Linked DNA regions of Tautonia rosea. The protein of the gene in region 2 interacts with the protein of the main gene of each other region in a pairwise test. Links are inferred from orthologs where the notes say so. Each region holds a gene or a part of one and is shown on either strand. Other genes may lie near its edges.

Region 1 (15,096 bases), on a different replicon or contig from region 2:
TCGGCGTCGGCGTCGAGGTCGGCGGACGGAGCATTCCCGGAGGCGGCGGGGTTGCGGAACTGGATCTGGAGCTTCCAGCGGCGGTCGTCGGTGCGGGACTGGCACCAGAGTTCGAGGGTGCCGATCTCGGTGACGAGCGCGGCCAGGCTGACGGGCACGCGCTCGCTCTTGGCCTTGCGGCCGACCCGCATGACGCTGGCGAGTGGGGGGAGGTCGAGGATCGAATTCGGATCGTGCGGCACGAGGTCGCCGGGTTTGTCCTGCGGCCGGACGGAGCTGCTGGCCAGGGGGAACAGCACGGGGCGATCGACGAGGAGTTCGAAGTTGCGGTCCTCGATGTGGAATTCGTCCCCTTCCTGGGCGTCTCGGGGGACGGTGCAGAGCCAGGAGGGGGTGGTTTCGGCATCGTGGGCCTGGAGGCCGATGTAGAAGGATCGGGCCGTGCCGCCGCCGATCCGGATGCCGCCGCCGCGACGGACGACCCCGTAATAGGCCGCCCCCTGAGCAACCGCCAGGTCGAGCGAGTCATTCGAGAGGACGCGGGGGGCATAGGCCCCGTCCGGCTCGTCCGGGAACCAGGAGGTGACGACCGAGACGATCCGATCGCGGACGACCTGGGGGGTCAAGGCGCCGCCGTTGAAGAGGATAGCATCGGGACGGGCGGGGCGGGAATCGGCGTCGGGGGGGTGGCCGTCGGGTAGGATCGCCTCGGATCGGTGGCGACGGAGGAAGGCGGCCAGGTGTTTGGGGATGGCCGGGTCGCTGACGTAGGGCAGGCCGAATTCCTGAAAACCGGCGCGGGCGGAGCGGTCGGGCTCTGAGGTGCGCTCGACGATCGGGAAGAAACCGTCGATGGCGACCGATCGGACCTCGTCGCGCGACAGCTCCGACTTCAGGCTGCCGCCGATAACCCGGGAGCCTCGGCCGGGGATGGTGACGGGAACGCGGTCGGGGCCTCCGGAGGAGAGGAGTTGTTCCTTGGCCGATCGGCAGGAGAAGCGAAGGGCGCTCCATTGCTCGGCGTCGAGGCGGGGGCCGCCGAGCTTCCCCTCGACAAGGTGGGCGAGGGCCAGGTCGATGTTGTCGCCGCCCAGAAGAAGGTGATCGCCCACGGCCACGCGGCGGAAGCCGGGGCCGGTGGGGGTCTCGTTGACGGTGATCAGGCTGAAGTCGGTCGTGCCGCCGCCGATGTCGAAGACGAGGATCAGCTCGCCGGCTTTCACCTGCTTTTGCCATCCGGATTGATGGGTCACAATCCAGCAATAGAAGGCGGCCTGCGGTTCTTCAAGCAGGGTCAGGTGGGCCAGGCCGGCACGCTTGGCGGCCGTGACGGTCAACTCCCGGGCGGCCTCGTCGAAGGAGGCGGGGACGGTGAGGACGATCTCCTGCGCTTCGAGCTTCGAAGCGTCGTCGCCGCGGGCGATCTGGTGGTTCCAGGCGTCTCGAATGTGTGCGAGCAGGGCGGCGGAGGCATCGACAGGAGAGAGGCGAGGGACATCCTCGGGGCTTCCCCAGGGGAGAATGGCGGCCTCGCGGTCGACTCCGGCGTGGCAAAGCCAGCTCTTGGCGCTGGCGACGAGTCGGGCGGGGACGCGGGCCCCCTGGGATCGGGCAAACTCGCCGATGATCCGGGAGGCCGCTTCATCCCAGGGCAAGACCGAGGCGCCGGGGGGAAGCTCAGGCCCGGCGGGCAGGTAGAGGAACGAGGGAAGCATGGGCCGGGGGTTGGTTTCCCCCGGCGCGACCAGTTGAGGAACCGGGAAGGGTTGAATTGCAGCTGAGGGCCGGGCTTTGCCTCTCGTGTCGACGAACGCAACCGCACAATTGGTCGTGCCCAGATCGATGCCAACAATGTAGCGCGAGCGAGCCATGCGAAGAAACCATCCCGATCAGCAACGAGAGCGCGTCAAGGAAACGAAACGAAGACGAATGGATCGATTGTGGGTCGAGCCATCGTATTCTACCCCGATCCTCGCGGCGGCGACCCCCGAGTCTGCGAGGAGCCATCGGCCGGGGAGTCTCGAACGGCCTGGGAACTCCGAGAGTTTGAATCGAGCGTTGAGCCGGCGCCTGGGTACGAGTACAGTGGCAATCGCCTCCGAACCGCACCGAAGGAGCCCGGCATCATGACACGTCTGCCCTTTCCGGCCGTTCTGGCCGTCGGCGTGAGCCTGAGTTTGACGGGGATCGACGCGACCACCGCAACCCCTCCGTCGATCGAGGATGGCTGGCGCGTGCTGTTCGACGGACACTCAAGTGAAGGCTGGCGAAACGGCAATGGTGAGCCGTACGACGGCCCCATCGACGAGGGATCGCTCCAGGTGTATCGCAATGGCGGGGCTTTTGTGTATTTCGAGGACGAGTTCGAGGATTTCATCCTTCGATGCGAGGTGAAGCAAGACACCGAAACGACCAACTCGGGCGTGTTTGTGCGTTTGGTCGATCCGATCAGGCATCATGGCCCCCCGTCCCGGAACCCGAGGACAGGCTTCGAGTGCCAGGTCGGCCAGGGAGGGACCGGCATTCACAGCTTCGGGGCGATTTACGACCTGGTTCCCGCAGCCTCGAACGTGGCGAAACCGGCCGGAGCATGGAATGAGGTTGAGATCCGCTGCGAAGGCCCGGTCGTCGAAGTCTCAGTCAACGGCACCAAAACCGCGAGCCTCAATACCGAAGAATGGACCGAGCCCGGCCGGCGCCCGGATGGCTCTCGGCACAAGTTTCTGACGGCGATCAAGGATCACCCTCGCGTCGGGCACATCGCGTTTCAGGACCACGGCGCACGGGCCTGGTATCGCAATGTCCGGATCAAGGAACTCAACGACTGATCGCCACGGAGGGGGAACGACCTTCCTTCGGCTGTCTGGTTCGACGCGGACTCTCACCGAACCTTTCTTGAATCGACGATTGGAGTTCGGCGACTTATGAGCGAGTCGGACACCCCCATCCCCGCCAATGAAGCCGATCCCCGGTTTCCGTCTGGTCCCTGGGTCGGCTTCTTCCTGCAAAAGGAACTGCCCGGTCGTCACGGGATGGAACTGCATTTAACGTTTCGTCAGGGAGTTCTCTCGGGAGAAGGACGCGACCGGGTCGGCCTGTTCCTGGTTCGGGGACGTTACGACCTGGAAGACGGCTCCTGCCGCTGGGTCAAGAAATACGTCGGCCGCCACGATGTCTTCTATTCGGGCTTCAACGAAGGAAAGGGAATCTGGGGGACCTGGGAGATCGCCCCAATTCACCGAGGAGGCTTCTACATCTGGCCCGAGGGGATGCCCGATCCCACGCAGCAACGGCTCAAGGCCGAGGCCGACCTTCCCGCGCCAAGCGATCCGGTCGAGACTCCTGAGGAGGAGCCGATCCCGGCGGGAGCGGGGACGGACTGATGGATCGGCGGGAGAGTGATCAAAGACGCTCAAAGTCCTTGTTTGCGAAGACTGTAGGGTAAGACTTTCACACCAAGCGACTTCCGGAGCGGACCCAGAGCCGTTCGGAGGGCGGTCGCCGGACCCGCCGTCTCGTCCTCCTCGACCGTGTAGAGGTGGTCGCCCTTGCCGAGGGGCAGGGATTCGATCAGGGCAACGGTGCGGTCACGCTCCTCGGCCTCGGCCGAGGGTGGCAACGGTCCGGACCAGATCACCAGGCTCACCGCAAGGCCAGCGGCCCGAGCGTCCCCGACCAATCGACCCAGTTCGTCACGAGGGGAAACCGGCAGCGACGGGTCCGAGACGGCGCCAAAGGCAAGGCCAAAGGTCACGCGCCGCAGGCCGAGCGTCTGGTATCGGGTCCAGGCGGAGGCGTCGGGCAAGGGGCCGGCGCACCTGCCGAGCGTCGCGTGAATGCCATCGCGATGGGGGCGATCGACCGGAAGATCCGAGCGTCTCGGAGGGGCGGGGGATTCGGCGAGGGGGAAGGCATTGGTCACGATCCGGAGATACGATTCCACCACCTCGGGCGGGTGGTTCAGGACGTCGGGACCGGCCAGAAAGAGGTTTCGGTACGCGAGGAGTCCCTGTCCGAGAAGCTCGGCAACATTTCGGCAATGGGCGGTGAACGCCTCGGGAGATTGGAGTTCGACCGCATTTCCCAAGACAGAAGGGACGGTCGCCTGGAGGACCAGGGCATCCTGGCTGTCGGGGGGAAGAATCGGAAGCGGGCCGTACGTGCTGGCATACAATCGGCGGTGCTCGGCCCAGCGATCGGTGTCCCAGGAGGCGATCCGGGAGAGGAAAGCCCGGAGCTGATCGGGTTCGACGGGTCGAGCGGGAGCGGGAGGAGGGATGAGGGTCAAGGCTCCCGAATCGAGCCGGGACATCAGGTTGAGAGCCATCTGACGGATGGACTCATCGAGCGCCGCGGCCTCGGCATCGTCCAGGGTCCGACGGTCGAGGAGCATCTGCTGGTTCACCCGAGGTCGATCGATCGCCTGGGTTGAGCCATCGAGCCGTCGAAGATGATGACTGGGATGGACGTAGCAGCGGTGCCAGCGGCCTTCGAGGTCGAAGTGGTAACTTGGGTCGTTTCCGAAATAGAGTGAAAGAGCGCCGTGTTTAACGCCGAAGAAGATCAGAAGTCCATCGATCGGCTGCAGCCCCACACGCTCGGGGTAAAGGGCACCGGATCGAAGCAGTGCCTGGGCCTCGGTTTCGGCCTGGGACATGGCAAGGGGGCTCCCCGGCCGCGGGGCCGGTCGAAAGACTTCGAAGAAAATCGGGCTCAACAGGAACGAGCCGATCGATTATAGAAACCTCGCGACGAGCCCGAAGCGTCTGGAATTGAGCCAGAATCGCCTCGGGATTGGGTGGCCGGGGTAGTCCACCCCGAGCACGGATGCGAGTGCTGCCCAGGATCGCAATTGACCCCCAGGGAGGGAACCGTTGGACGCTCCCGCAACGCTTGCCGAAGCCCCCCACGAAGGTCGTTGTCGACCACCCTGGCGAGAGGCTGTCCTCATTGGTCTCCTGGCGTTGACCCTGAACCTCGCCGGCAATGGCCGGGCGAGCCTCTGGGACCGCGACGAACCGCGCTATGCCGGCTGTACGCGAGAGATGCGTCAGAGTGGCGACCTGATCCAACCCACGTTCAACGCCGAACCGCGGTATCACAAGCCAGTCCTGATTTACTGGCTGATGCTCGGCGGAACGGCGATCGGAGGAGACAATCCGTTCGGCGCTCGGCTTGCCTCGTCGCTGGCGGGGACGGCCAGTTGTCTCTTGATCTGGGGGTTTGGTCGCCGGCTGTTCGGGCCGGCACAAGGGAGATGGGCCGCCCTGGCCCTGGCGACGGCGCCCATCATGGTCGCGGAGTCAAAGCTCGCGACGACGGATGCGACGTTATTGCTCTGGTTGATTGGTGCTCAGTGGTCCGTCTGGGAACTCGGACAGCGGGCGAGCCGATGGTTGACGGCGTCGTTCTGGGCCTGTCTTGCGCTTTCAGTCCTGACCAAGGGACCGGCGGGTCCGGTGATGCTGATCTCGGCCGCCATCATGACCTGGTGGTGGGGAGGTCCGACGGCCGGGTATCGTCGCTTGCTCGGACCGCTTTGGCCCGATGCGACGGGACTGGATGAGGGCCTTCGCTTCCGAGAGGCAATGGCGAGAGGAGGCCTGGCCGGCCTGGTGGCGGTGCCTGCCACGATGATCGCGCTGACGCTTCGGGTTACAGGTCGATGGTTCGTGAGGAACTGGGGGTTCCTGTTGTTCCTGGCGATTGCGGCCCCTTGGTATGTCGCCATCGGCATCCTGAGTGAGGGGTCGTTCTTCAGCGTGGCCTGGGGCTACCACGTGGTGAAGCGGGCGACCGAGGCGATCGAGACGCACGGAGGCTTCCCGGGTTATTACGTCGCCTTGACCTTGCCCTTGCTCTATCCGTGGTCGGCGTTGTTGCCGGCGAGCCTGGTGGGTCTCTGGCGACAGCGGCGGCAGATGCCCGAGGCGGCGTTTGTGCTGGGGTGGATCATCGGGCCGCTGCTGTTGCTTGAAATCATGCGGACGAAGATCATCCACTACTATTTGCCAGCGTATCCGGCCTGTGCCCTGGCGGTGGGTTGGCTGATCGTCGCCCTGTCGCGATCGGAGCTGAACCTGCGGCGATGGACGCTCGGCAGCACCTCGCTCGGGTTGCTCGCCGGGGTCGGCATTGCGTTGAGCGTCGGTGGTTTGGCCGGGGCGGTGGCCTTGCCGGGACAGTTGCGTTGGCCTTGCCTGGCCGCGGCGGTGGTGATCGGTTTGGGTACTCTGTACGCGGTGGATCGTCTGCGCAACGGTGCGACGGAACGGGCCGCGGCGAGCCTGGTCGGGTCGTGGGCGGTGGTGATGCTGATCGTCGGGGCCTGGTTCCTGCCCTCGGTCGAGCCCTACCGCCTGCCGCAGAAGGTGGCGAAGGCTCTCGATCGGATCGAGCGAACCGAGGGGGCGGTGCCAGTCCTGGCGTCGTTCAAGCCGCCGGGGATCATTTACTCGATCGGCTATCCGATTCCCGAACTCCTCGGCCGGGTTGATGCGGACAATTACGCCCGACGCACCGGGGCGCTCGTCTCTGCCCTGATGCCCCTGGAACTGGAAATGCTCCGGAATCACCCTCGTCTGCAAGTCGAAGAACGGGGCAAGGTGGAGGGGTTCAACGTCGAGCGATTCCGGAACGAGGAATTGACGCTCGTCGTCATCCGGCCGAAGCCGGGGACCACCTCACCCGACGGAGGCCCGGTGCCGACCGTCGCCCGGGGACGAGAGACCCTGGAGTCGCTCCGTATAAAGTGATCGGAGCTGATCGACCATCGTTTCCTTGCGAAATTGATCGGCAAACCGGCGACGGCCTTCGGCTCCGAGGGCTGCTCGCCGGTCGGCGTTTTCGGCCAGTTCGAGAATGGCCGAGGCAAGCCGATCGCGATCGAGGAACGGCACGAGGATACCCGTCTCCGGGAGCACGACCTCCCGTGCCCCGTCCACGTCATAGCTGATCGCCGGGCGGCCCACAATCAACCCCTGAGGCAAGACTCTGGCCAAGCCTTCCCGGTAGCTCGGGTGCAGAACGGCGTCGCAGGCGTTAAGCAACTCCGGAATGCGATCCGGCGGCACAAGGCCGGTGAAATGGATGGCGTGGCGGATGCCGAGCCGATCGGCCTCGGCTTCGAGCCGATCGCGGAGGATGCCACTGCCGATCCAGACGAATCGGACGTTCGGGTTCTGGCGAAGGACGCGGGGGGCGATTTCCAAAATGTCCTCGTGCCCCTTGCGCTCGAACAATCGGGCGACGGTGGCAAAGGCGACGTCGTGATCAGCGAGGCCAAGCTCGCGGCGGATCTCGTCGCGGGGCCTGGGCGGGTTGAGGAAGGGCTCGACCTCCATGCCGCTGTAGACGGTCTGGAACTGCTCGGGCATTCCGACTCCAGCGGCGAGGGCCTGTTCGGTCATGGCGTCACAGACGCTGACAATGGCATGGCACCGCTTTGCCGCCCAGCGTTCGAGGCCGATGTAGAGTCGATTGCGCCAGGGTTTCTCGGACGGGCCGAAGGGGAGACCGTGAATTGTGTGAACAACGAGTGGTACCTTCTCGTCCCAGGCGGCGGCGCGGCCCACGATTCCGGCCTTTGAGCTATGGGTGTGGACGACCTCGGGATTGAGCCGTCGAATGGCCTGGCGGAGCTTTTGGTATGCCTTCCAGTCGGTTCCCGGGCGGATGGCTCGGACGAGTTCAGGCATCAGCTCGACCTGGAGACCCTGACGCTCGGCGCGGTCGAACAGATCTCCCTCGGGGCCTTCGGCGGGGCCGGTGATGAGGGTCACGTCATCGCCGTAGCGGTGGTGCAATCCTTCGACAGTCAAGAGGGTATTCTCCTGAGCGCCTCCGAGAATCAATCGCGTGATGACATGAACAATGTGCATGAAGCCGAGGCGTCAGGGCCTCTCCTGGGTCGTAGAGGGGAGTACGCCGTCGTACCGTACGTAGAGCAAGAACAGACCTTGAGGGGGAGCGGTCGGTCCGGCCTCGCGGCGAGCCTGGGCGGCGAGGGCCTCGGCGGCGAAGGTTTCGGGGCGTCGACCACTCCCAACAAGGACGAGCGTGCCGGTGATCGCCCGGACCATATTGTACAGGAAGCCGTCGGCCTCGACCTCGACATGCACGAGGTGTTCGTGACGCGAGACGGCGATGTCGAAGATGGTGCGGATGCTGGTCTGGCGGTTCGGCCACTCGGTTTCGAAGCTACGGTAGTCATGGGTCCCCTTCAGGCCCTGGCCGGCGCGGTGCATGCGCTGCTCGTCGAGCGGGTAGCCGACGTGCCAGCAAGAGTGACGCTGGAAGGGGTCGGGGATCCGGGAATTGTCGATCACGTAACGATAGCGTTTGCTTGTTGCGCTGAGGGTGGCGTGGAAGTCGAGCGGGACATCCTCGGCATGAAGAACCCGGATCGATCGCGGGAGCTTGGCATTGATGGCCCGAACGAGCACGTCGGGGGGCAAGGTCGTCTCGGATTCGAACGTCGCCACCTGGCCGATCGCGTGGACCCCGGCATCGGTTCGGCCGCTGGCCAGGGTCGTCGGCCGATCGCCGAGAATCTGCTCGATGGCTGATTCGAGTTCGCCCTGAATCGTCGGACGTCCCGGCTGGCGTTGCCAGCCGTGGTAACCGGCACCGTCGTAGCAGAGGGTGAGCTTGATGTTCCGCATCGTCACGGTTGGGGGAAGGCGTTCAAATGGTCGAGCAGGAATCGTTGGGCCTCCTCGACGATGGCTCGATCAGACCGCGCCTGCACCGTGCGCCAGTGCTCCCCCTCGGCCGACTGGCAATCCTCGTCGAGCGAGACGAACGGAAGGAGCGGATCGCAATGGGACCAGTGCTTACCGGCGATCTGGCGAAGACTCCAGGCGGCAAGGGCGGGAGAGGTTGTCCCATCGAGGATCTGCATCGACCGCCAGCAACCGACGCTAATGAGAGCCTGTTCGAGGCTGGGACGTTCCAGACCAAGCGTCCTGAGACCGCGTTCGAAGATGGGACGAACCTCCCAGATCAAGGGGTCTTTTGGCCAACGAGGACTCAGAATTCGTCGCACCAGCGCCCTTGATTAAGGGCATGCTCGGCGACGGCAAGCACCTCCTCCCCGCTCAGGTCGTTGAGCACGAGGCGACAGCGGGCCGCGTCGAGGTCAAGCGGGTGGGAGGTCATGCCGATCGTCCGTCCGAAAGGCGGTTAGGAATTGACGGGGGAGAGCTTCACCAGTTCCTCGGCAATCTGCACCGCGTTGGTAGCCGCGCCTTTGCGGAGGTTGTCGCTGACGCACCAGAACAAGAGGGCGTTGGCGCGGGAGGGATCTTGCCGGATGCGTCCCACGAAAACGTCGTCGTGGCCTTCAGCGTCGGCGGCGAGGGGGTACTGGTTGTGCTCGGGGTTGTCGAGCACGGTGATCCCGGGGGCCTTGGCCCAGAGGGCTCGGGCGTCGTCGGGAGAGAGCGGGCGATCGAACTCGACGAGGATCGACTCGCTGTGCGAGTACGGCACGGGAACGCGGACGCAGGTGGGAACGACCTCGATGGATTCGTCTCCCATAATCTTGCGCGTCTCGTCGATCATCTTCCGCTCCTCCTTGGTGTAGCCGTCGGGGAGGAAGACGTCGATGTGGGGCAGGCAGTTGCCGGCGATCGGGTGGGCGAACTTCGACGGCTCGGGCCAGTCGCGTTTGTGGACGAGGGCTTCGAGCTGTTCTTCGAGCTCGACCAGGCCGCTCTGGCCGGCCCCGGAGACGGATTGATAGGTGCTGACGACGACGCGGCGGATGGTCGCGGCGTCGTGCAGCGGCTTGAGGGCGACGACCATCTGGATGGTCGAGCAGTTGGGGTTGGCGATGATCCCTTTGTGTTTCGGGATGTCGTGGGCGTTGACCTCGGGGACGACGAGGGGAACGTCGGGGTCCATGCGAAAGGCGCTGGAGTTGTCGATGACGACCGCTCCGGCCGAGGCGGCGATGGGGCTCCACTGGCGGGAGACGGAGCCAGGGACGCTCGACAGGACGATGTCGATGCTGCGGAACGCCTCCTCGCGGATCGGCTCGACGGGGATCTCTTGCCCTTCGAACCGAGCTGTTCGGTTGGCCCCGGCCGAGCGTTCGGAGGCGAGGCAGGTGAGCGATTGGACCGGAAACGCGCGTTCCTCCAGCAACCGAATCATCCGTTCTCCGACGGCCCCGGTGGCCCCGACCACAGCAACGCGCTTCACGGCAAATCGCTCCTCTCTGGCAAACACGTTCGAGCGCTAATCGGCCCAACGGCCGGGCGCATTATCAGGATGATGAATTCTAGCGGATCGACGGATGCGAAACCACGTCTCCAACGCTCACGAAGTGGAGGGACGACTGGGCTCGTCAACCGGTTGAAAAAAAGATGGCGGCGCGAAGTTGATCGTCGCTGAGTAGAATGATCTGCTTCAAGCCACGAAAACAGGATGAGCCGGCTCCTCGCCGGGCCGATCCGGAGAGTCGCAGGGAGTCGATCCGTGAACGTTCTGGTCATTGGCAAGGGTGGTCGTGAGCACGCCCTTTGCTGGAAGCTCGGCCAATCCCCCCGTGTGAACACCGTCTATTGCGCTCCGGGGAACGCCGGCACCGCTCGCGACGCTGAGAACGTGGCGATCGATCCCAAGGACACCCGAGAGCTGATCCGGTTCGCCAAGAGTCGAGACATCGGCCTGACAGTGGTTGGTCCCGAGGAGCCCCTGGTCAACGGTCTGGTCGATGCCTTCCAGCGCGAGGGGTTGCGAATTTTCGGCCCTCGCAAGGACGCGGCGGAGCTGGAAGGGAGCAAGATCTTCGCCAAGGAACTGATGCGGCAGGCCGGGATTCCGACGGCCGAGTTTCGCGTCTTCCGATCGGCTCCGGATGCCGAGCAGTACGTGCTCTCGCGGGAAGTGGCCCTGACGCTACGGCCGAAGGGGAAGTCTCCGGTTCGAGGGACGCAGCATTGCCGAACCGCGGCCGAGGCGATCGAGGCGATCGAGGCGATTCTCGACCCTCGCCAGGTGATTCTTCCAGGGTCGGCCGAGGTCGAGTTTGATGAACGGGGCAAGCGTCGGGGGTTCAAGACGATCGAGGAGGCCCGGCGATACGTTCTGACCCGGCCGATCGGGCTGGTCGTGAAGGCCGACGGTCTGGCGGCGGGCAAAGGAGTGTACGTTTGCCGGAACCTGGGAGAGGCGCTCGAGGCGATCGACGAGATCATGGTCCGCCAGGCATACGGGAGGGCCGGGGATCGGGTCCTGATTGAGGAACGGCTCGACGGGGTTGAGGCGAGTGTGCTGGCCCTGACCGACGGCCGAACGATCATTCCGCTCGAATCGAGCCAGGACCACAAGCGGGCGTTCGACGGCGACGAAGGGCCGAACACGGGAGGCATGGGGGCCTACTCCCCTGCCCCGATCGTCACGCCGGAACTAATGGTCGAAGTCGAGCGCGAGATTCTCGTGCCGATCGTTCATGCCATGAAACGATCACGCAAAGCGTTCCGGGGGGTCCTGTACGCGGGCCTGATGCTCACGCAGCAAGGGCCGAAGGTTCTGGAATTCAACGTCCGCTTCGGCGACCCGGAGATTCAGGCAGTTCTCATGCGACTGCGTTCCGACCTGCTCGATGCGCTCGACGCGGTTGTTGATGAGCGGCTCGACACCGTCGAGCTGGACTGGGACCCGAGGCCGGCGATCACCGTGGTCATGGCCTCCGAAGGCTATCCGGGCAACTACGACCGCGGCCGGCCGATCAACGGTCTGGACGAGGCCGATCGGGTCGAAGGCGTGAAGGTCTTCCACGCCGGAACGACCCTGCGGAACGAGCCGCAAGGGCCTCGGACCGTGACCGACGGTGGCCGGGTCTTGAACGTCACGGCGATCGGGGACAGCATCGCCGAGGCTCGCGAACGCGCCTACAAGGCCGCGGCCGCCATCCGATTCACGGGCGGTTGGTATCGTCATGACATCGCCGATCGGGCCTTGAAGGTCGAACCCGCGCCGACAACCGACGGGACCACCGATCACACATGACATCCGTCAGCAACACTTCTTCGTCCTGTTGATGTTCGGGAGGAAGCCCCCGGTCGACACCACCAGGCTGCCGATCTGGCACCTTCAGCGCCTCGGGGCGTACTCTTCCTGGAAGACCTGCCATTCTTGCAGGATCGAGTGCAGAGTCCTCGTGAGCCCACGAGGACCAGCAAACGCGATACGTTTCCACAACCTCTTTCAAAACAAGGCATTGCGACTCAAACACACCGTGCACCTTGCCCGCTTACGAGTATGCGGCACGAGAAATGCACCGATCCATTCCCATCAGTGATCGTTCAATCGTATTCCGATCACGAGGCGGGAGAGTCGTATATGAATGGTTTACCGTGGCAAGGCTCGGGCCCCTGGGACCCGTTTCGGGAGATCCGGAGGGAAGTGGGACGGCTTCTCGGCAATTTCGAGTCGCTGGGGGTGCGGTTTGCGCGACCGTTTCCGGCCATCAATCTGTATGACGCGGGGGACCTGTACTACGTCACCGCCGAGCTTCCTGGGATCGATCCGCAGGAGATTGACCTGACGATCACCGGAGAGACCTTGACGCTACGTGGAGAACGTCGGCGGCCCGAGGGGGCCTCGGACGATTGTTTCCGCCGTCAGGAACGACCTTTCGGCCGCTTCGGCCGATCGGTCACGTTGCCCGAGCGGGTCGATTCCGCTGCAGCCTCGGCCCAATTCGCGCACGGCGTGCTCACCGTCACTCTTCCCAAGGATGCCGAGGCCCGTCCTCGACAGATCGCCGTCGCCAGCCTGGGTTGAGCGTGAGGCGTCGATGCGGTCGAATCCTGGTTCCCTGGATGATTCCGGAGGCTTGTTTATGTCGACCCCTCAGCGCCCGATTCCGGTGTCCATCGGCCGTCCTCAGCGGGAAGGCGTCCCCGCCGAAGCACCCGCTCGGGCCTCGGTGTCAGAACCCTCGGAGGCCAGACCGACATCTGCTCAGGCCTTCGTGCAGACCCCCCTGATCGACATTTTCGAGGAGCCCGACGGCCTGGTTCTGCTGGCGGATCTGCCCGGAGCGGTCGAGGAGTCGGTGGCGATTGATCTGGAAGACAATCTCTTGACACTCCGAGCCGAAGCACGGCGGTCGGTGCCCGAATCGGCCCCGGCGCTCCTGGAGGAATTTCCGTTTGGTTGCTACCAGCGGACCTTTATTCTGAGTGATGAAGTGGATCGCTCTCGGATTTCAGCCGAATTGAAACATGGGGTGTTGCGGATTTCGTTGCCGAAGGCCGAACGTGCCAAGCCGCGTCGGATCGAGATCAAGGGGCTCGATGGGAATGGCCCAGCTTCCTGATTTCGCGTATCTTCCCGGCAACGGCCGGGGTCGCTGGCTTGATCGGCTCGGCCGGCGCGGGCATGATAAGCCCCTTGTGGCCCCGTCGCATGTGGTAGAGTCAAGCTAAAGGACTCTCCTCCCGTCCGTCGTCCGCCTGGAGCGCGTCCGTCATGGAGACTGAGAAGATCCTCTGCTTCGCGTCGATGATCGTCGCGGGGCTGGTGGCCCTCCTCTTCGTACTTGATCTGGCCCTGGGCATCTTCGGGCGATTCATCGTCCTGGATATCCTCTTTATCCTGGGGGCCGCATTTGTGATCTGGCAGGGGGTCGAGACGTATCGAGAACTGCGCTAGTCGGGAAAGCCCCTGATCTTTCCCCATGTCACTCGTTGAATAACTCGCGCCGACGGACGAATGTTCCCGCAAGACTTCAGGCCCGATGGGCATCGTTCTTGTGGAGCGTTCTTCGATGTCCAGCCGTCCACAACGCCGGATGCGATGGGTCTTCGCAACCCTCGGAATCGTGAGCATTGGTGCGATCGTATTGGCCCTTGCCCAACAGTCAGGCCCCCCTTCCCCCCCACCCATACCGGACCCGAACGGGTTTGACTTGCTTGTCCGGGCGGGCTTGATGATCGAAGGTTCGCCGCCGAACGAAGGCACGATTGATGAGGCTGATCCGGTTGAGTTACGGGTCTGGGTTCTCGCCAATCAGGATGCCCTGGAACTCGCCGACGAGGGGCTCGAACTGCCGAGTGGCGTACCACTGAGTTTCACCCAAGCCGACGCGGAAATGCGGGAACTCGGTACACTCCGGATGCTCGCACGCCTCATGCTGGCCGATGCCATCGTCGCGCAGGAGGAGGGACGAATCGACGAGGCAGCCGAGCGCTGCTTCGCGATCCTCGGACTGTCGCGAAACGGGACTCGGAACGGCCTGCTGCTCCACGCACTTGTGGGCGTCGCCATCGAACGGACCGGTGTCGAAGGGCTTCGGAGTCTCCGCGACGATCTTGACATGGAGCAATGCCGGAGGATTTCCCGAGAAGTCATGGCCTTCGATGCCGAACGGCCCGACATCGAGAAGACGATCGCCCTGGAAACGGCCTGGGGCCTCGAAACCGCCCCTCGGGGCTTGAAATTCGCCCGAACCTTTGTGCCAGGGGTCCGAGGCAAACTCGATGGGCTACTCATCCCGGCTCTGGATGCGGGGCGGAATTCCTGGCTGCGAGCCTCAACGATGGCTCGACTGCTGGCGATTGATCTCGCGATTCGAGGCTTCGAAGCACGCCACAACGCACCGCCCGACCGACTGGACCAGCTTGTGCCGGATTTCTTCGAGAAGCTCCCGACCGATCCTTTCACCGGCGGTCCCTTCGTGTATCGAGCTTCCGAAGCAGCCCCCGGATTCGTCCTCTACTCGGTCGGCCCCGATGGTCAGGACGACGGCGGGACGCCCTACGCAGAAGGGGCCAACTGGACAACGACTCCGGGCGACCTTTTTCTTGCCCCCGAGACGCCCTGAGTCGGTGCAATCCGACCTTCGGGATTTAATGATTTTGCTGGCCTGTCTCAACACCAATCAGGGACCGGAGCAGACCCGGCCAGGTGTGCTCGGTGGCCTCGGCGGCGATGGGCCAGCCGAGGCGGCGGGCGGCCTCGCTCGTGACGGGGCTGATGCTGGCCAGGCGGATGAATCCTGAGGCGATCCGGCTTCGGGCCGACTCCGGGAGCAAGGTGTGCAAACGAGCGGTGATGGCTGAGCTGGTCAGGGTGATCCAG
Region 2 (15,147 bases):
TTGCCCAGCGTATTGGCATCCAGCGGCGCCACCACCAGCAATTCGGCCCAGCGCCGCAACTCGATGTGCAGCACCGGATCGTCTCGCCTCCAGCGATCGAAGGCCCACTCATCCGCATCGCGATAGAGCGGGCCGCCCATCCTCAAGGCGTCATCCGGGTCGGGTGGACCCAGCTCGGCCGGGTCGAAAAACTTCAAGGCCGGTTCCGTGGCAACCACCCGGACCGCATGACCCTCGGCCCTCAGGGCGGCCCGGAGCATCGGCGATCGAATCGCCGCGACCGAGCCGGTCACGCCAAGGATGATCCGCGCCATTGGGGTTTACCCTCCCTGTCCGAACACCCCAAAGCCACCCATTCGGCGCGATCATCCTGATCCGCACTGACGACCCAGGTGCTCAGCGGCACTCGGCGGTCAGCGGGGCCATCGTCTCGTTGACAGCTTCGGAGAGGCGGCTGAGCAGTTCGCGGTGCAGGTCGCGATACTCGCGGCGGGTCAGCAAGAGACGCTCGTGGGCGCGTCGGGTGAGCATGGTGGCGACCGCCTTGAGATCGGCCTCGATCAGGCCGCTCAGGTCCTCGAACTCCGCAGGCAGGTTCAACTCGGTCGCAGGGGCGGACGTTTGGCTCGGGCAGGACATCAAAAACCCTCCTTGGCTGGGACCTTCGCGGTGGCACAGACTCCCTGTGCCCAGACGTTTCCTCTGACACGAATAGCCGCGAGGCAGTCACCAGTCAAGACTCTTGAGAACCGTTCGATTCGGTCGTGTGCGAGATGCCGAACGGTGCAATGCATGTGCCGACCGTCAATGCGACCGGCAAAATAAACTCAGATGAACATCCAACGCTTCAGGCCGTCACAGTTCTGTTCGCGATCGATCGGGCCATTGCTTGGGTTTCGGTTCGACCCGGTCGTGCCTGCGGCGGGTGCCTCAAGGCGGCCGACCAGGGGGGAGAACACGAACTCGGCTCGCGAGTCCGTACAGGCGACATTGTATGCTACGTCGTCAAGACCGCCACGGGACACTCAACCAGAAAATTTTTCGAGACCCTCCCGATCGACGATCGTGCCTCAGAACCAGACCGGCTCGGGCTCCTTGACGGCTCCCGGACCCATCGCCTCGCGCACCAGCTCAACGAGCCTCGGCCCGTCCACCAGTTCAATCGGATGGTCGCCGGCAAACCGTTCCGCGGCGAGCGAGAACGTCCTCGTGGTCACGAAAAACCCTTTATGACTGGACGTGTGGTGGATCGTCCCCAGAAACTTCTGAAGCTCAGGAGAGCCGACCACACCTTTTTTATGATATTTGCACTGTACGACACCACGAAGCCCTTTGCGCTCGACTCGCAAATCGACCCCTTCGTCTCCCGTGCCTCCCACGCGATCGACCGTGTAGCCGATCGCCTCGAACAGCTCGGCCACGAACTCCTCGAACCCTTCGGGCGAAAGATTCGCCAGTTGAGCCAGCTTCAGGTCGGCCCGACGCGCCTGCAACCGCAACCGCTCGGCCTTCTCCCGAGCCTCGACCACCATCTCCTCGATCACCCGGCGGCGACGCTCCACCACCGAGCCCACCTCGCCCGACAGTCGAGCCGCATACCGCTCAATCTTGAACAGGACATTGCGGATCGTGTTGTCCAGCCGTGCTCGTTCGGCCCGCGTCAGTTGATTCTCGAAGCGGCGGAAGACGGCGTACTCCAGGTGCTCGAACGCCCCTTCCAGCTCCGCCTCCGAGCGGATCGCAGGCGCGTCGTCATCGTACGGCAAACTCGACCACAGCACGCCTTGCACCGGCTTCGACGCACCTCCGGCCGACGCATTCTCCGACGACGAACCGCCTTCCTCCGACGTCGCTTCGGCTCGTGCGCGGAGCCACTCCAGTAACATGCTTGCGCACTGTGGTCCCAGACACTCCATCGATCGATCCGACTCCTCGTGCCCGCACGGTTCCGGTCGACGCTCGAAGGAAACGTCTCCCACGCCTCGCCGGAGCCCACTCCCTCAGCCCCGGTCGAGCCCCATCATAATCGAACCCAATGCCCGGTCCACTGCCTACCGCTCGATTCCTGAAAACACTTCCACCAAGCACCTCGCGCACTCGCGTAACGATTTCAGCAATTGCATTGCGTCATCATCGAAACAACCCCGTGCTCACGGCTGCTCGTCCGTCCGATCCCCCGATCGAGGCACCGGCAGATCGAACGGCTCGGCCTTGATCAGGAACACCGCGCCGGGGCCTTCAGCCTTCATCGCCGCGAATCGGAGCCCGTTGACCACCGATCCGAGCCGAACCGTGGCCACCCCTTCCGGCTCCTTCAGCCGCACCTCGATCATCAACTCTGGATCGGTCAGGCCGCGCCCTTCGGGCATCGACCCGTCATCCTGCACGATCTGATCGGCCGTCAGCTCCGCCAGGCTCGCGGCAAGAGCCGCCACGCGATCGGCGTCGTATCCCTCCGGCCAGGCGTCCGCTCCCGCCTCAGGTTCCCATGTCCCCGAGTTTCCCCGGACGAAGACCACCTCCGCGTCCGAGCCCTGCACCGCAATTCGAATCGCCTGCTCAACCGGAAACGCCAGTAAGCGCCGATCGCGGAATTCAGCCGTCAAGACCGCCAGCAGTTTCGGGCCGATTGTGAAGACACCCGACTCGCGGTCGAGCCTCGCGAAGGCTTCCTCGGGGCGATCCGGCACCACGGCCCCCACCTCCAGGGTCCGTGTCATCGGCTCGCCCGACTCCCCTTCCCACGTGACCCGAAGGTTTGGTTCCTCAAGCCCGAAGCTCGCCAACGGCTCGTCCGAATCCTCAACCCACCGTTCGGCCCGAAGCCGCGAAAGCCCCTCGATCAGCATCATCGTCGCCAGGCGATCCGCCGGCGCGAGCGTCGGCTCAATCACCTCCCAGGTCCCCTGCGCCCCTCCGACGCCGGAGCTTGCCGACCGCTCCAGGGTCAGCGACCGCTCCCCTCGGGTCAGCTCGATCCGCCGGACCGTCCTCGGGTCCTGTCGCACCAGGGTTCGATCGCGTAACGCGAGCCGACCATCGGGAACAATCGTAAGCACCGTTCCCGGCAGGGCGAGCACGGTCTCCTCATCCCGTTCCAACTGCCCGTACACCAGCTTGCGACCAGCGTCGAATCGACCGATTTTCAACGACGCATTGGCCGATCGCTCGAACAGCGGGCCGTCGTCGTCTCCCGGCTCAGGCCGATCGAGCCAGACCGACACCGTCGCCGCCGGCGCATCTAGTCCTGACCGCTCGGCCCCCACCTCGTCCGCTCGGAAGAACTCAGCCGATTCCAAAGCGACGAGCGTTTCCAGCAAGGTCGCCACATCGAGCGCATCGGCCAACCCTTCGCTCGGCGATTGCACTCGCCAGCCGTCCGACCCCTTGGCAAGTTGATAGGTCTGGCCTCTGGCTTCAATCTGAATGCCCTGCACCTCGCTCGGTCGGAAATCGACGACCTTCCGGCTTCGCACCGCTTGCGGGTCCAGGCCGAGTTCGGCCACCTTGCGAGGCCGGACCACCAGCACATCATCCTGCCCCGCTCGCCTGGCAAAGCGCAGGTCGTCCTGGCCTTCCGGGGCGCTTCCCAGGTACGCCATCTGCGGCTCGGGGGAGCCGGTCAGCCCCGCCGGCAGAAGGGTGATGATGGTGGCGTTCTCCGGGTCGAGGCCAAAGGGGGCCAGATCCTCCACATCCTCGGCCGCGAACCCCTCAGCCCCGGCAATCGCCTCCAGTTCAGCCAGATCGGCGAGCAACCCGTTGATCGCTTCCGCATTGGCCGGCGCTCGGAACGGATGGACAATCCGCCACCGACCCCCATCGAAGACTACGTTGAGCCGCCTTCCGGGGCCAACCACGTTGATCGCCTTCACATCATACGTGTAAATCTCGAACAGCCCCCGCTCGCGCCAGCTCTGGGGGTCCACCGCGTTCGGCTCGACCCGAAGGGAATCGGTCAGGGTGATCGGCCCCCCCTCGGCCCTCACGTAGCGCAGGCGTTCCAGCTCGTCTCCCAGGGCGAGCGTGGCGATCGGTTCTTGATCCCCCGATCGAAACACCCGAATCACCCGATCCGCCGGCTCCAGCCCGAACCGCGCCGGGTCGCCTGCCAGGGTGCCCGCCTCAGGAGACGCCTGAAGCGACTTCAGGTTGTTCAGCAACCCCTCTGCCTGTCGGCGATCGGCGAGGGCGTTGATCGGCGAAACGATCTGCCAGGCATCGTCCCGTCGTTCCAGGGCGATCTGATCGCCCGTGCTCGGATCGTCAATTTCGATCCGGGTAATCTGCTCCGTCTCCACCTTGAGCAACTGCGGCAGGACCCGGCCTTGCATCGCCCTGCGTTCGTCGGCCGTCGGCACGCCTGCCGTCCTCGCCCACCAGAGCGCACCCAGGCCTCCGAAAAAAAGGACGAGGAGAACCACCGTTGCTCGCTTGCCCATCATCCCGCCACCTCGGCACCTGACGATTTTCGCCGGCAGTTTCCCATCCGACGCGGATTGGCCCGCCTCCCGATCAATCCGATCCGATCCTCACTCCCTTCGTGCCAGGTACGTGGCCATCCCCAGGCCCACCAGTACCGAAACGGCCAGCAAGGTCGGCAGCAAGACCAGCTTCGCCCTCAGGTTCGGCCCGGCCTTCAACACGCGGGCCACGTAGGTTCGAGGCGCGAGCCCGACCAGATCGGGTCGATCTTGCAACCCGCTGATCGCGTTGACGATCAGATCAAGATTCGCCACACCCACGGCCGCGACCGTCTGGTTGTCGGCTGCCGTTGGGCTGGAGATCAAGACAAGCCTCAACGTCAGTTCCGGCGAGCGCTCGGTCGGGCTCGGCCGATCAGTCACGGACGCCGCCACCACCACCGGCCCCGGTCGGTCCTCGTCCGCATCGCGCTGCGGGGGACCGGCCTCAGGCGTTGATTCGACGAACGACGTCCGCCCCGTCCGCAAGAGCGGCGTCACCAGAAACGCGGACACCGCGTCGGCTCCGGCCTTCACCTCGATCGGCGCCGCCTGAGGCATCAGAATCATCCGCCCCTCAATCGGCGCGACGATCGGCGGATTCTGCGCTCCCGGCTCGATCGGCACCAGGGGTAAATCCGCCCGCCCTCGGAAGGCCAAACCCGGATCAACCACCCGTCCCGGCCCGATCCCAACCCCCCACTCGTCCAGCCACGGTTCCAGACCACTGGGCGTCGCGTTGCCGACCATCACCAGAACGCGCCCGCCGGTGTCGGCAAATCCCCTCAACCGGGCGACCACGTCCGGCCCGATCGTCTCCTCGGGAGCGGCCACGACCACCACCGTCGCCCCTTCCGGCACCTGTCCGGCCGGGTTGAACGACACCGCCTTCATGCCGATGGATTCGAGCCTTGCCCGCAACTGCCCCAGCCCCGGGCGCCTCGGGTCCATCGCGTCGATCGACGGCTCACCGTGGCCGGTCGTGAAGGCAACGATCGGCTGTTCCCCCTGTTTCAAGCGGATCAGGGCCGTCGTCAGGGCCGCCTCTCCCAGAAACGAGGTCTCGGCCACGACGCTCGACCCCGGATCGTTCGGCACCTCGGCCGCGAACATGTCCGAATTGCGAACGATGATCCGTCTCGCCTCGTCCCCTTCGCCGTAGGTGACGAGCACGCCGCCCCCTTCGGTCAGGGCCAGGCCCGGGACCTGCTCGGCCAGCTCTCGGGCTCGCTCGGGGTCATCAAACGGGTTGAGCGTGTCGACCGTGATGCGGTCGGGCGCCTCGTTCTGATAAAGCCGCAAGAGCTGCCGGATGCGATCCACCTGCCCGAACACCCGCTCGCCCGACCCGAAAAAGAGGGTGAACGTCACCGGCTCGTCCAGGTCCTGGAGCTGGTTGATCGTCAACGATTCGAGCGAGTACGACCGATCAAGCGACAGGTCGATCGGCCTGCCGCCGTACGTGAACGCCAGCACGTTGCCCACGATCAGCACCCCGGCCAGCAACGCCCCGGTCATGCTCGCGTCGGTCACGCGGGCCATCCGCCGCAGGCTCGGGCTGGCGTGCCGATACTTCCGGTTCGACCACAAGGTCAGGAGCAACACGCCGAAGGCCATCGCAAACACCGCGATCGACTGCGGCACGCCGAAGCGCACCGCCACATACGCCCCCAGCAGAATCCCGAGCAGGCCGAACGTCGTGGCCGCGGCGATCAGGTCCCTGTAACGCGGCGGCGGCGCCTCGCCGGCACGTTCCGCCTCGGCCGCCTGGCCCAGCGGGGCCCCTCGCAGGAACCAGTAAAGCGCCATCGCCCCGACGACCACCAGGGCCACCACCACCGCCACTTCCCGCCCGAGCAGGTCGAAAACCCGATCACCCATGCCCATGTTCATCGCCTTCTGTTAGCTCTCCCTGCGGGCTTCAAGCACCTTCACCGCCAGGAACAACGCGAAGACGGTCACCGACAGGTGCAGCGCCACCACGCGCAGGTCGAGCCGCCCTGCGGCGAACTCCGAGAGCTGCACGTACACCGACAGGAACGACACCGCCTCGGCCCACTCCGGGACCACCTGATTGAGCACCGTGATCAACAGCATCGCCAGGAGGACCACGAACGTCCCAACCGCCGCTTCCACCTGGTTCCGCGTCGCGGCGCTGAAGGCCACGCCAATGCTCATGAACATCATCCCCATCGTCGTCAGTCCGACCGCCAGCGAGATCAACGGCTCCGGGTCCAGCTCATAGCCGCCCACTTGCTTGAGAAAGGGCAGGTAAATCGCAAACGGCACGAGCAAGGCCAGGTACATCACCACCCCGGCGATCCACTTGCCCAGCACCACCTCGGTTTCCGTCACCGGCACGGTCATCAGGCCCTCGATCGTGCCCGTCCGGCGTTCCTCGGCGATCAATCGCATCGTCAGGGCCGGCACCGCGATCAGGAGCGCCACCCAGAACATCCACGACCCCGCCACATAATAATTCATCGGGTTCAACTGCCCCGAGAACGACAGCACCGCCCTTGGCTCGCTCAAGAGCTCGACGAGCTGGAAGTAATCCAGCATCGCGATCACCTGAAACCCAAGTAACACAAAGTACGCCATCGGCCTCAGGAAATAGCTCGACAGCTCGCGTTTCACCAGTGCCGGGACGTGTCGCATAAGCCTTTTCAGCCGCCTTCAGGTTCGTTCGATCGTTCTGCGTTCTGGTGCTCGATTGGTCATCGAGCTCGCAACCAGGAGCTGGTTCCGTTGCGTTGCCTCCCTCTCCCCACGGGTGGGGAGAGGGCCGGGGTGAGGGGTCTTTGCCTCGCAGTCCGGGCTTCTCGATCCGACCGCAGCCCCTTACGCGGCCTGCGGCCACCCGCTCCCCCGCGAGCGGGGGCGAGGGTTGACGTCTACCCCCCGCTCCCCGCGTGCGGGGAGCGGGGTCCGTGTCCAGAACGCTGCCCGATCGCTCACGCCGCCTCCCCCTCATGATCGACGACCACCGCATCCCGGACCGCCCTCACGAACCGTTCTTCGAGCGTCGACCGCGACAGGTCCAACCGCCGCACCGCCCAACCGTTTTGGACGATCCGCCGGGCGATCAGTTCCCGGAGTTCCTCGATCCCCCCGTCATGCTTCGGCCGGATCTCAAAGGCACAAACCCCCGCATCCCCCTTGACCGCCTCCTCGACCGCGATCGGCCTCACCCCGGCAGCGCCCGGAGCCGTTTCCAATGCCCCTCGCACCGAATCCTTCGGCCCCCGCACTTCCACCTCGACCGACCGGCCCGACCGCAACCGCTCCAGCGGCTCATCCAGCGCAATCCGGCCCGAGGCAATAATAATGACCCGCCCGCAGACCATCTCCACCTCAGGCAAGATGTGCGTGCTCAACAAGATCGTGTGCCGTTTGCCCAGCTCCCGGATCAAGTCCCGAACTTCGCCAATCTGGATCGGGTCAAGCCCCGCTGTCGGCTCGTCGAGGATCAGGATGTCCGGGTCGCTCAGCAGGGCATCGGCCAATCCCACCCGCTGGCGATACCCCTTCGACAGGTTCCCGACCACCCGATGCGACACCGTACTCAGGCCGGTCATCTCAATCGCGTCGTCGATCGCCCCTCGACGCTTCGACCGCGGCACATCTTTGATTGAAGCCCGAAATCGGAGGAACTCCCGGACCCTCATCTCCGGGTACAACGGGACACTCTCCGGCAAGTACCCGATCTTCCGACGCACCTGAAGCGGCTCATCGAGCACGTCGTGACCGGCCAGCCGCGCCCGGCCGCTCGTGGGCATCAAGAACGTCGTCAACATCCTCATCGTTGTCGACTTCCCCGCCCCGTTCGGGCCAAGTAAGCCGACAATCTCCCCCCGGCCGATCGAGAAGCTCAGACCCTCGACCGCCCGCACCGAGCCGTACCGCTTCGACAGTTGCTCGACTTCGATCATGCGCCCGTTCGACTTCCGTCGCTCCCATCCCTGCCGCGCTTGCCGCTGATCCCCATTATTCCCCCTCCCTCGGCCCCCCTCAAGCACCCTCGCCCCGCGTTCCCGCTCAATCGCACTCACACCTTGCCAAACCTTTCTCGATCCCAAGTGACTACAACTGCCAATTTTCCCGATCATATCGTCGTCTGATCGTCACGCATTCCCATCCTCTTTCCCGCAAAGACAACCACCCATACAGTCAAGCTCCTGCCCGAGTCTCACCCTCCCGATTCCCCGCTCATGTGCCAAACGAACCCAAATTCTCGGCACCAATACACACCCAATACCTCGAACCCAACACCACCCATCGCTCGTACGAAACAAAGCCAAATTCCCCGCGCCAAACCAACCCAATCGGCTGCTTCGAAAAACGGAGCGAACCCATTTCTTGACGCAACCCCTTTACTCCCAACACCATCAAGAACTGGCAATCAGCGCACCGATCCCGAATTCAGGCCGAACCTCCCCTCGTTGAGACGCCGTGGCCACCGTACCGGTCTGGTGCGTATAATCGATCGATTCCTCCAGCCGTGCTCTGACCGCTGCCCACCTCGCCACGCCAAGCTCGGGAGTCCCGTCGTGCTTCGGATCGTGACCTTCCCCCATCCGGCCCTCCGCTACAAGAGTCAGCCGCTGCGCCGGATCGACGATGAATTCCGGGCCACCGTGCGCCGCATGTTCGACTTGATGTACGAGGCCAAGGGGATCGGACTGGCCGCCAATCAGGTCGCCTTGCCCCTGCGGTTCTTCATCCTCAACCTGACCGCCGACCCCGAGCAACCCGAGCAGGAACAGGTCTTCATCAACCCCGAGATCCTCAAGCGCGAGTCGGTTGTTGAGGAAGAAGAAGGCTGCCTCAGCCTCCCCACCCTTTACGGTAAGGTCCGTCGCTCAAAGAAGATCCGCGTTCGGGCCTTCGATCTGCACGGCCGTCAGATCGAGGCCGATGTCGACGGCTTGCTCTCTCGGGCCATCCAGCACGAGAACGACCACCTCGACGGCACCCTCATCACCGACCGCTTCGATGCCCCCGTCCGCGCTGCCACCGCAGCCAAACTCCGCGAGATCGAGGTCGCGTTCCGCAAGTCCCAGACGGACGGGGTCTTTGACGACGACACGGCGATCCAGGGCCGCCTCGCCGCGCTCGCCCAGCACGGCGGCATCCTGCCCGATGTCCTCTCCGACGCCGATCGCCAGCCCACCACCCCGACCCCCCAGAACGCCTGATCCATACCAAAGTCAAGTGACGTAACTTCTTCCTCAAAAGCGTGTTGCACCCTATTGGATTGCCCCTCATGCCCGCCCCCGCTGTCCGGATCGTGATGCTCGGCACGAAGGATTTCGCCCTGCCGACCTTTCAGGCCCTGCTCAAGACCGGGCACGAGGTCGTCGCCCTCATCACGCAGCCCGACCGCCCCCAGGGTCGCAAGCAGGAGTTGATCCCAAGCCGGATCAAGGAGGAGGCGATCCGCCAGGGCATCCGGGTCGAACAGCCGGAAGACGTCAACGCCGCCGAAGGGGTCGAGCTGGTCCGGTCGATGCGGCCCGACCTGCTCGTCACGGCCGCTTACGGGCAGATCCTCTCAGCCGAACTGCTCGGCGTGCCGCCGATGGGAGGGATCAACCTCCACGGCTCAATCCTCCCGAAGTACCGCGGCGCCGCCCCCGTCGCCCGAGCCATCCAGCACGGCGAAACGGAAACCGGCGTGACCGTCATCCGAATGTCTCCCCGCGTCGACGCCGGCGGCATGATCGCCGTCGCCCGCACCCCGATCGCCCGCGACGAAACCGCCGGAGAGCTGGAGGATCGACTCGCCCGCCTCGGCGCTCCCTTGATCGTCGAGGCAATCGACGCCCTCGCCGCCGGCACTGCCAAGGTCATTCCCCAGGAGAACACCCAGGCCACGAAGGCCCCGAAGCTGCGCAAGGAGGACGGGATCATCGACTGGTCCCGCCCCGCGCAGGAGATCCACAACCTCGTCCGGGCCATGCAACCCTGGCCGACCGCCTCGACCTTCTGGCACCCGTCCGATCCCGACAAGACGCCCGTCCGCCTGATCGTCCACCGCTCCAGCGTCGTCGAAGGGCTGGGGGAGCCCGGCCGGGCGATCGCGGCCGACGCCTCGGCATCGGGTCCGGGATTGGTGGTCGCCGCCGGCGAGGGGGCCGTCCGGCTCTGGTTCGTCCAGGTCCCGGGGAAGAAGCCCATGCCGGTCGATGCGTTTCTCCGAGGCCACTCGGTCCGCCCCGGCGACCACTTCGGACCGGAATCCTCGGAAGAACCGGTTGTCAGGAATCCAGGCATCTCGTAAAGTAATCTACCTACCTGTAAGGCCGATGAATGGCCTCACCCTTCAGGATGATCCCGCCTCAAGACGCGTTTCCCGCCCCTTTATTCCGGCCCGGACGGCTTCGAGGACCGCGGACCCACGTTTTCAAACCTCGTCACTCTTCGTTAGAATGGGAAAACTGCCGACGTTGATGACGATCGGTAGCCCTTTGGCCCTTCGCAACGCCGCCGGGTGGTCGTGCCCGTCGGACCGGAGCCTGACAATGTCGGACCCGGCGACTCCTCGGAAATCGCTCTATATCGAGACCGTTGGCTGCCAGATGAATGTGCTGGACAGCGAACTGATCGTTGCCCAGCTCCGCCGCGACGGCTACGAGCTGACCGACGACCTGCGCCAGGCCGATACGATCCTCTACAACACCTGCTCCGTCCGCCAGCACGCCGAGGACAAGGTCTATAGCGCCCTGGGCCGGATCAAGCACCTCAAGAACGCTCGGCCCGACCTCCAGATCGGCGTCATCGGCTGCATGGCCCAGAAGGACCAGAAGCAGATCCTCCAGCGCGCCCCTCACGTCGACCTTGTTGTCGGCCCCGGTCAGATCGGCCGCGTCTCCGAGTTGCTCCAGACGGCCCAGAACGAGCAGAAACCCCAGATGGCCATCAGCCTGGCCCGCAACGCCGGCAAGACGCTCGAAGTCCTCGACACCTTCCCCACCTACGACCCCGACCGCGCTCCCGAACCCACCCCCCAGGGAGCCACCCCGCATCAGGCCTTTGTCCGCATCCAGATGGGGTGCGACAAGTTCTGCACCTACTGCATCGTTCCCTCCGTCCGAGGCCCCGAACAGGGCCGACCGCCCGAGTTGATCGTCGAGGAAGCCCGACGCCTCGTCGATCAGGGGGTCAAGGAGATCACCCTGCTCGGCCAAACGGTCAACAGCTATAAATTCCGCCACGGCGACGGCCGGACCACCCGCCTGTCCGACCTGCTCGTCGCCCTCCACGACCTCGACGGCCTGCTCCGCCTGAAGTTCGTCACCAACTTCCCGCTCGACATGACCGACGACCTGCTTCAGGCGGTCCGGGATTTGCCGAGAGCCAGCCGCTACCTTCACGTCCCGGCTCAGAGTGGTTGCGACGAGGTCCTCAAGCGCATGAAGCGGCTTTACACCGTGGCCCAGTATGACGAGATGATGGCCCGTATCCGGGAAACGATCCCCGATTGCGCCGTCTCCAGCGACTTCATCGTCGGCTTCTGCGGCGAGACCGAGGAAAGTTTCCAGAAGACCGTCGCGCTGGTCGAACGCTCCCGGTTCAAGAACAGCTTCATCTTCAAGTACAGCCCTCGGGCCGGTACCAAGGCCGACGATCGCTTTGCCGACGACGTGCCCGAAGCGATCAAGAAGCGCCGGAACAACGAACTGCTCGCCATTCAGAACGCCATCAGTCTGGAAGACAATCGCCCCCTGATCGGCCAGACCGTCGAGGTCCTGGTCGAAGGCCCCAGCAGGGCCGCGAGCAAGCAGGGTGAACGTGATTCCAACAGCAGCGGCGTCACCCAGATGACCGGTCGGACCTCCTGCGACCGCATCGTCGTCTTCACCGGCAATCGTCGGCAGGCAGGTCATCTGCTGCCGGTGGTGGTCGAGAACGTCAGTGCGGTCACGCTCCTGGGTCGGGTCGTTACTTCGGAACGGCAATCGGTTCCGGTCACGGAGGCCGCCCTGTCATGAGCCCCATCACGGCAACACAAGACCGGTTGGAGGAGGCGGTCGGCACCTGGGCCCAGGCCTCGGGAGTGCCGTCCTCCTGGCTGCCGACTTCAAAAGCCCTGGCCGCGATCGGCGGCGGAGCCTCCGCCCTGCGTCCCCCCGTGCCCGAGGCCACGCTCAACGACTGGGAATACCGCCACGGCTTCGCCTTGCCTCGGGCGCTGCGTGCCTGGCTGCGGCTCTCCGACGGCTTCTATCCCGAGTCCGGTCCGGCGATTCACCCCATCGCCGCCATCGGCCCGATGGTCCCGTTCGCCCGAGTGCCTGGCCTGATCGTCCAGCCCGAGAGCTGGTTCGAACTGGGCAACCCGAACGAGGCCGAAACCATTTGCATGGACCTGGCCTATCGCTGGCTCCCCTGCGGCGATGCCCCCATCTTCGCCTCCGGAGACGACCTGACCGGCCTCCCACCCCGGATCATCGCCCCGAGCTTCGAGGCCTGGTTCGCCCGATTGCTCCGCGAAGGGGGCCGCGCGTACTGGCTCGACCCGGGCTTCGTCGGCCTCGGCGACCCCTGGGCCGAGCATCGCCGCCGCTCCCCCGCGCCTCCGCTGCCCGATCGGCTCCGTCGCCTCTTGCCCCGCGTGAACCTGCCCGTCGATTCCGGACTCGACGACTTCGCCCTCGCCAACACCCTCGGCATCTCCCGCTTCGACGCCGAAGCGTTGCTGCGCCACCTTCAGCACGATCTACTGGACGACCCCTCACACTGAGCAAACCATCGGCCGGTTCGCTAGGGCACGGTCCGCCCCGAGATCAGAACGCCGACCGGCTTCCCGAATCCGTCCGAACCCGCCGGTAGAGTTCCGCGTAATGGCCGAATGGATCAGACGGATCGCCGTAAGTCTCGACCAGTTCCAGCCCCTCAATTTCCGGCCGAATCTGCTCCAGTCCAACCGGTCCGAAGACCGCATACTCGAACGGCTCCAGCCGTACATTGAAGTAGAACGGATCGACGATCGCCTCGACCACGGGACGATCTCGCAGGAAGAACTCCAGCACATACGACCCGTCGGCGGCCACGAGGGCCCCGGGAGGCAGGTCGGCAACGATCCGGTCCACAAAGGGACCGACCCGGTAGTTGGGGTCGGTCCAGTGCTGGAGATGAGCCCCCAGCACCCGCAGCCCTGACCCTGGAACCATCGCCAGCACCAGCATTGCCGCCACGATCGCCTTCGCCCATCCTGTGCCAACCAAGGCCCCGAGCCTCGACGCCGCCCGGTCGAGCAACAAGCCGACCGGCACACTGAGCAGGGCGGCCGGATACCCGTAGTAATTTCGGATATGGTGACTCCCCATGAGCAGGACGAGCAACACCACCGCCGCCACCACATGAAACAGCACCCGTCGCGATTGCCCTTGATCTGCCTTCCGGGTCACCTCGGCCATCAGCCACAGCGTGCCGAGGCCGTACAGCCCCGCCTGAATGGGGCCGACGTGGTCGAAGGCATTCCAGGCCTGAAATGCCAGCACACCTGGCAATCCCACAATCGTCTCTCCCAGGCCCGGACCCGCGCGATCGAGCACATTCCCGCCGAACTGGATCCGGAACAGCTCCGGGTGCATCGCGATCATCGGCAGCCAGAGCCCGAAGACCGCCAGGGCCACGGCCGAGTAAACCGACGCCTCGCCGATCCTCCGTCGCCAGGGCCGACCGCCGACAAGCAAGGCCAGCCCGACCTGCGCCGTCGGCACCAGGCCGAGCGGGTGGCAGAGCATGCTCAGGCCCGCCATGACTCCGCCGAGTGCCACGTCTCGCCAGCGTCGGTCGTCTCGGGAAACCCACCAGACGGCCCCCAGCCCGAAGGCGATCGCCGCCATGTCGGGTCGGGCGGTCGTGGCGGGAAAGAGGAAGGCCCGCGAGAACAGGAAACTCGCCGCCGCCAGCAAGGCCGCTCGGCTCGACCCCGAGCAGCGCCGGGTCAGGTCGCAGACGATCGCGACCGCCACCAGGCCGGCGATCATCGACGCCAATCGGGCCGGGGCAAGGCCGTCTCCCAGAACCAGGTGAACGGCCGCCTCCAGGTAGAAGCCGAGCGGCGGCAGGGTGTAGAGAATCTCGTCGGCATGGTAGTAGATCGTCTCCGGGTCCCGAGACGGAATGTAAGGGATCTGGGGCAGGCCGCTCCGCAAGATCATCATGCCCGGAACGCCGTAGAAGCTCTCGTCCTGGCCGGCTCGGGTGCGGCCGAACAACGGAATCTGCCAGACCAGAACGACGGCCATCATCAGAACCAGAGAACGTCGATCGGACCAGGTCATGAACGATGTTCCTCGGGGGTCTTCGTCGGGGCCGCCTTGCCGTCAGAATTGCGGCAACGGCCCAAACGGCCGCGTCACCGATGCGACCATCCAGGTCCTTGGCCAGCATCAGACGTCGGCCGACCTGTCCAGGTCTGGTTGACACACTTGCCAGGCTTCACTACGTTTGCTCAAGCGTCGTTCGACGCCCGGTCGTCCCTTTCTTGCCGCCGACGAGAAGCCGTATGACGCCTCCCAAGCGCACCGTCCGTCTGATCATCGGCTACCTGGTCCGCCTCGCGGTCGGGTTGGGACTGCTCGGCCTGGCCATCTGGACCAATCGTGATCAGATCGCCGAAGTCCTGGATCAAAAGATCAACTACGGGCTGTTTGCCATCGGCTTCGTGCTC

The links.
Region 1: the proteins of def (region 2) and HG800_RS05940 interact in binary tests that used the Escherichia coli proteins (3 or more experiments, as listed by UniProt). The link is inferred for Tautonia rosea from one-to-one orthologs.

The regions. Positions count from the first base shown.
Region 1 is NZ_JABBYO010000003.1:135,569-150,664, reverse strand. Bases 8,196-11,096 are described here. They hold HG800_RS05940 (aspartate-semialdehyde dehydrogenase), read right to left. Parts: upstream 10,207-11,096; coding sequence 9,184-10,206; downstream 8,196-9,183. Other genes in these bases: purD (phosphoribosylamine--glycine ligase), read left to right, coding at 10,483-11,096; HG800_RS27930 (hypothetical protein), read right to left, coding at 9,031-9,159; HG800_RS05945 (hypothetical protein), read right to left, coding at 8,666-9,046; truA (tRNA pseudouridine(38-40) synthase TruA), read right to left, coding at 8,196-8,663. In the rest of the region: HG800_RS05980 (Hsp70 family protein), read right to left, coding at 1-1,871; HG800_RS05975 (3-keto-disaccharide hydrolase), read left to right, coding at 2,127-2,828; HG800_RS05970 (hypothetical protein), read left to right, coding at 2,925-3,383; HG800_RS05965 (hypothetical protein), read right to left, coding at 3,413-4,657; HG800_RS05960 (ArnT family glycosyltransferase), read left to right, coding at 4,875-6,755; HG800_RS05955 (glycosyltransferase family 4 protein), read right to left, coding at 6,684-7,880; more of truA, read right to left, coding at 7,893-8,195; more of purD, read left to right, coding at 11,097-12,018; HG800_RS05930 (Hsp20/alpha crystallin family protein), read left to right, coding at 12,352-12,795; HG800_RS05925 (Hsp20/alpha crystallin family protein), read left to right, coding at 12,854-13,333; HG800_RS05920 (hypothetical protein), read left to right, coding at 13,486-13,668; HG800_RS05915 (hypothetical protein), read left to right, coding at 13,784-14,839; cobA (uroporphyrinogen-III C-methyltransferase), read right to left, coding at 14,865-15,096.
Region 2 is NZ_JABBYO010000004.1:74,725-89,871, reverse strand. The notes cover bases 7,886-10,837. They hold def (peptide deformylase), read left to right. Parts: upstream 7,886-9,013; coding sequence 9,014-9,661; downstream 9,662-10,837. Other genes in these bases: fmt (methionyl-tRNA formyltransferase), read left to right, coding at 9,730-10,746; HG800_RS07980 (ABC transporter ATP-binding protein), read right to left, coding at 7,886-8,395. In the rest of the region: HG800_RS08010 (flavoprotein), read right to left, coding at 1-314; HG800_RS08005 (hypothetical protein), read right to left, coding at 397-639; HG800_RS08000 (restriction endonuclease), read right to left, coding at 1,071-1,916; HG800_RS07995 (DUF4340 domain-containing protein), read right to left, coding at 2,151-4,445; HG800_RS07990 (GldG family protein), read right to left, coding at 4,533-6,344; HG800_RS07985 (ABC transporter permease), read right to left, coding at 6,366-7,121; more of HG800_RS07980, read right to left, coding at 7,418-7,885; tRNA (N6-isopentenyl adenosine(37)-C2)-methylthiotransferase MiaB, read left to right, coding at 10,988-12,457; HG800_RS07960 (SMI1/KNR4 family protein), read left to right, coding at 12,454-13,209; HG800_RS07955 (ArnT family glycosyltransferase), read right to left, coding at 13,253-14,758; HG800_RS07950 (lysylphosphatidylglycerol synthase transmembrane domain-containing protein), read left to right, coding at 14,983-15,147. UniProt on the Escherichia coli protein: Removes the formyl group from the N-terminal Met of newly synthesized proteins. Requires at least a dipeptide for an efficient rate of reaction. N-terminal L-methionine is a prerequisite for activity but the enzyme has broad specificity at other positions.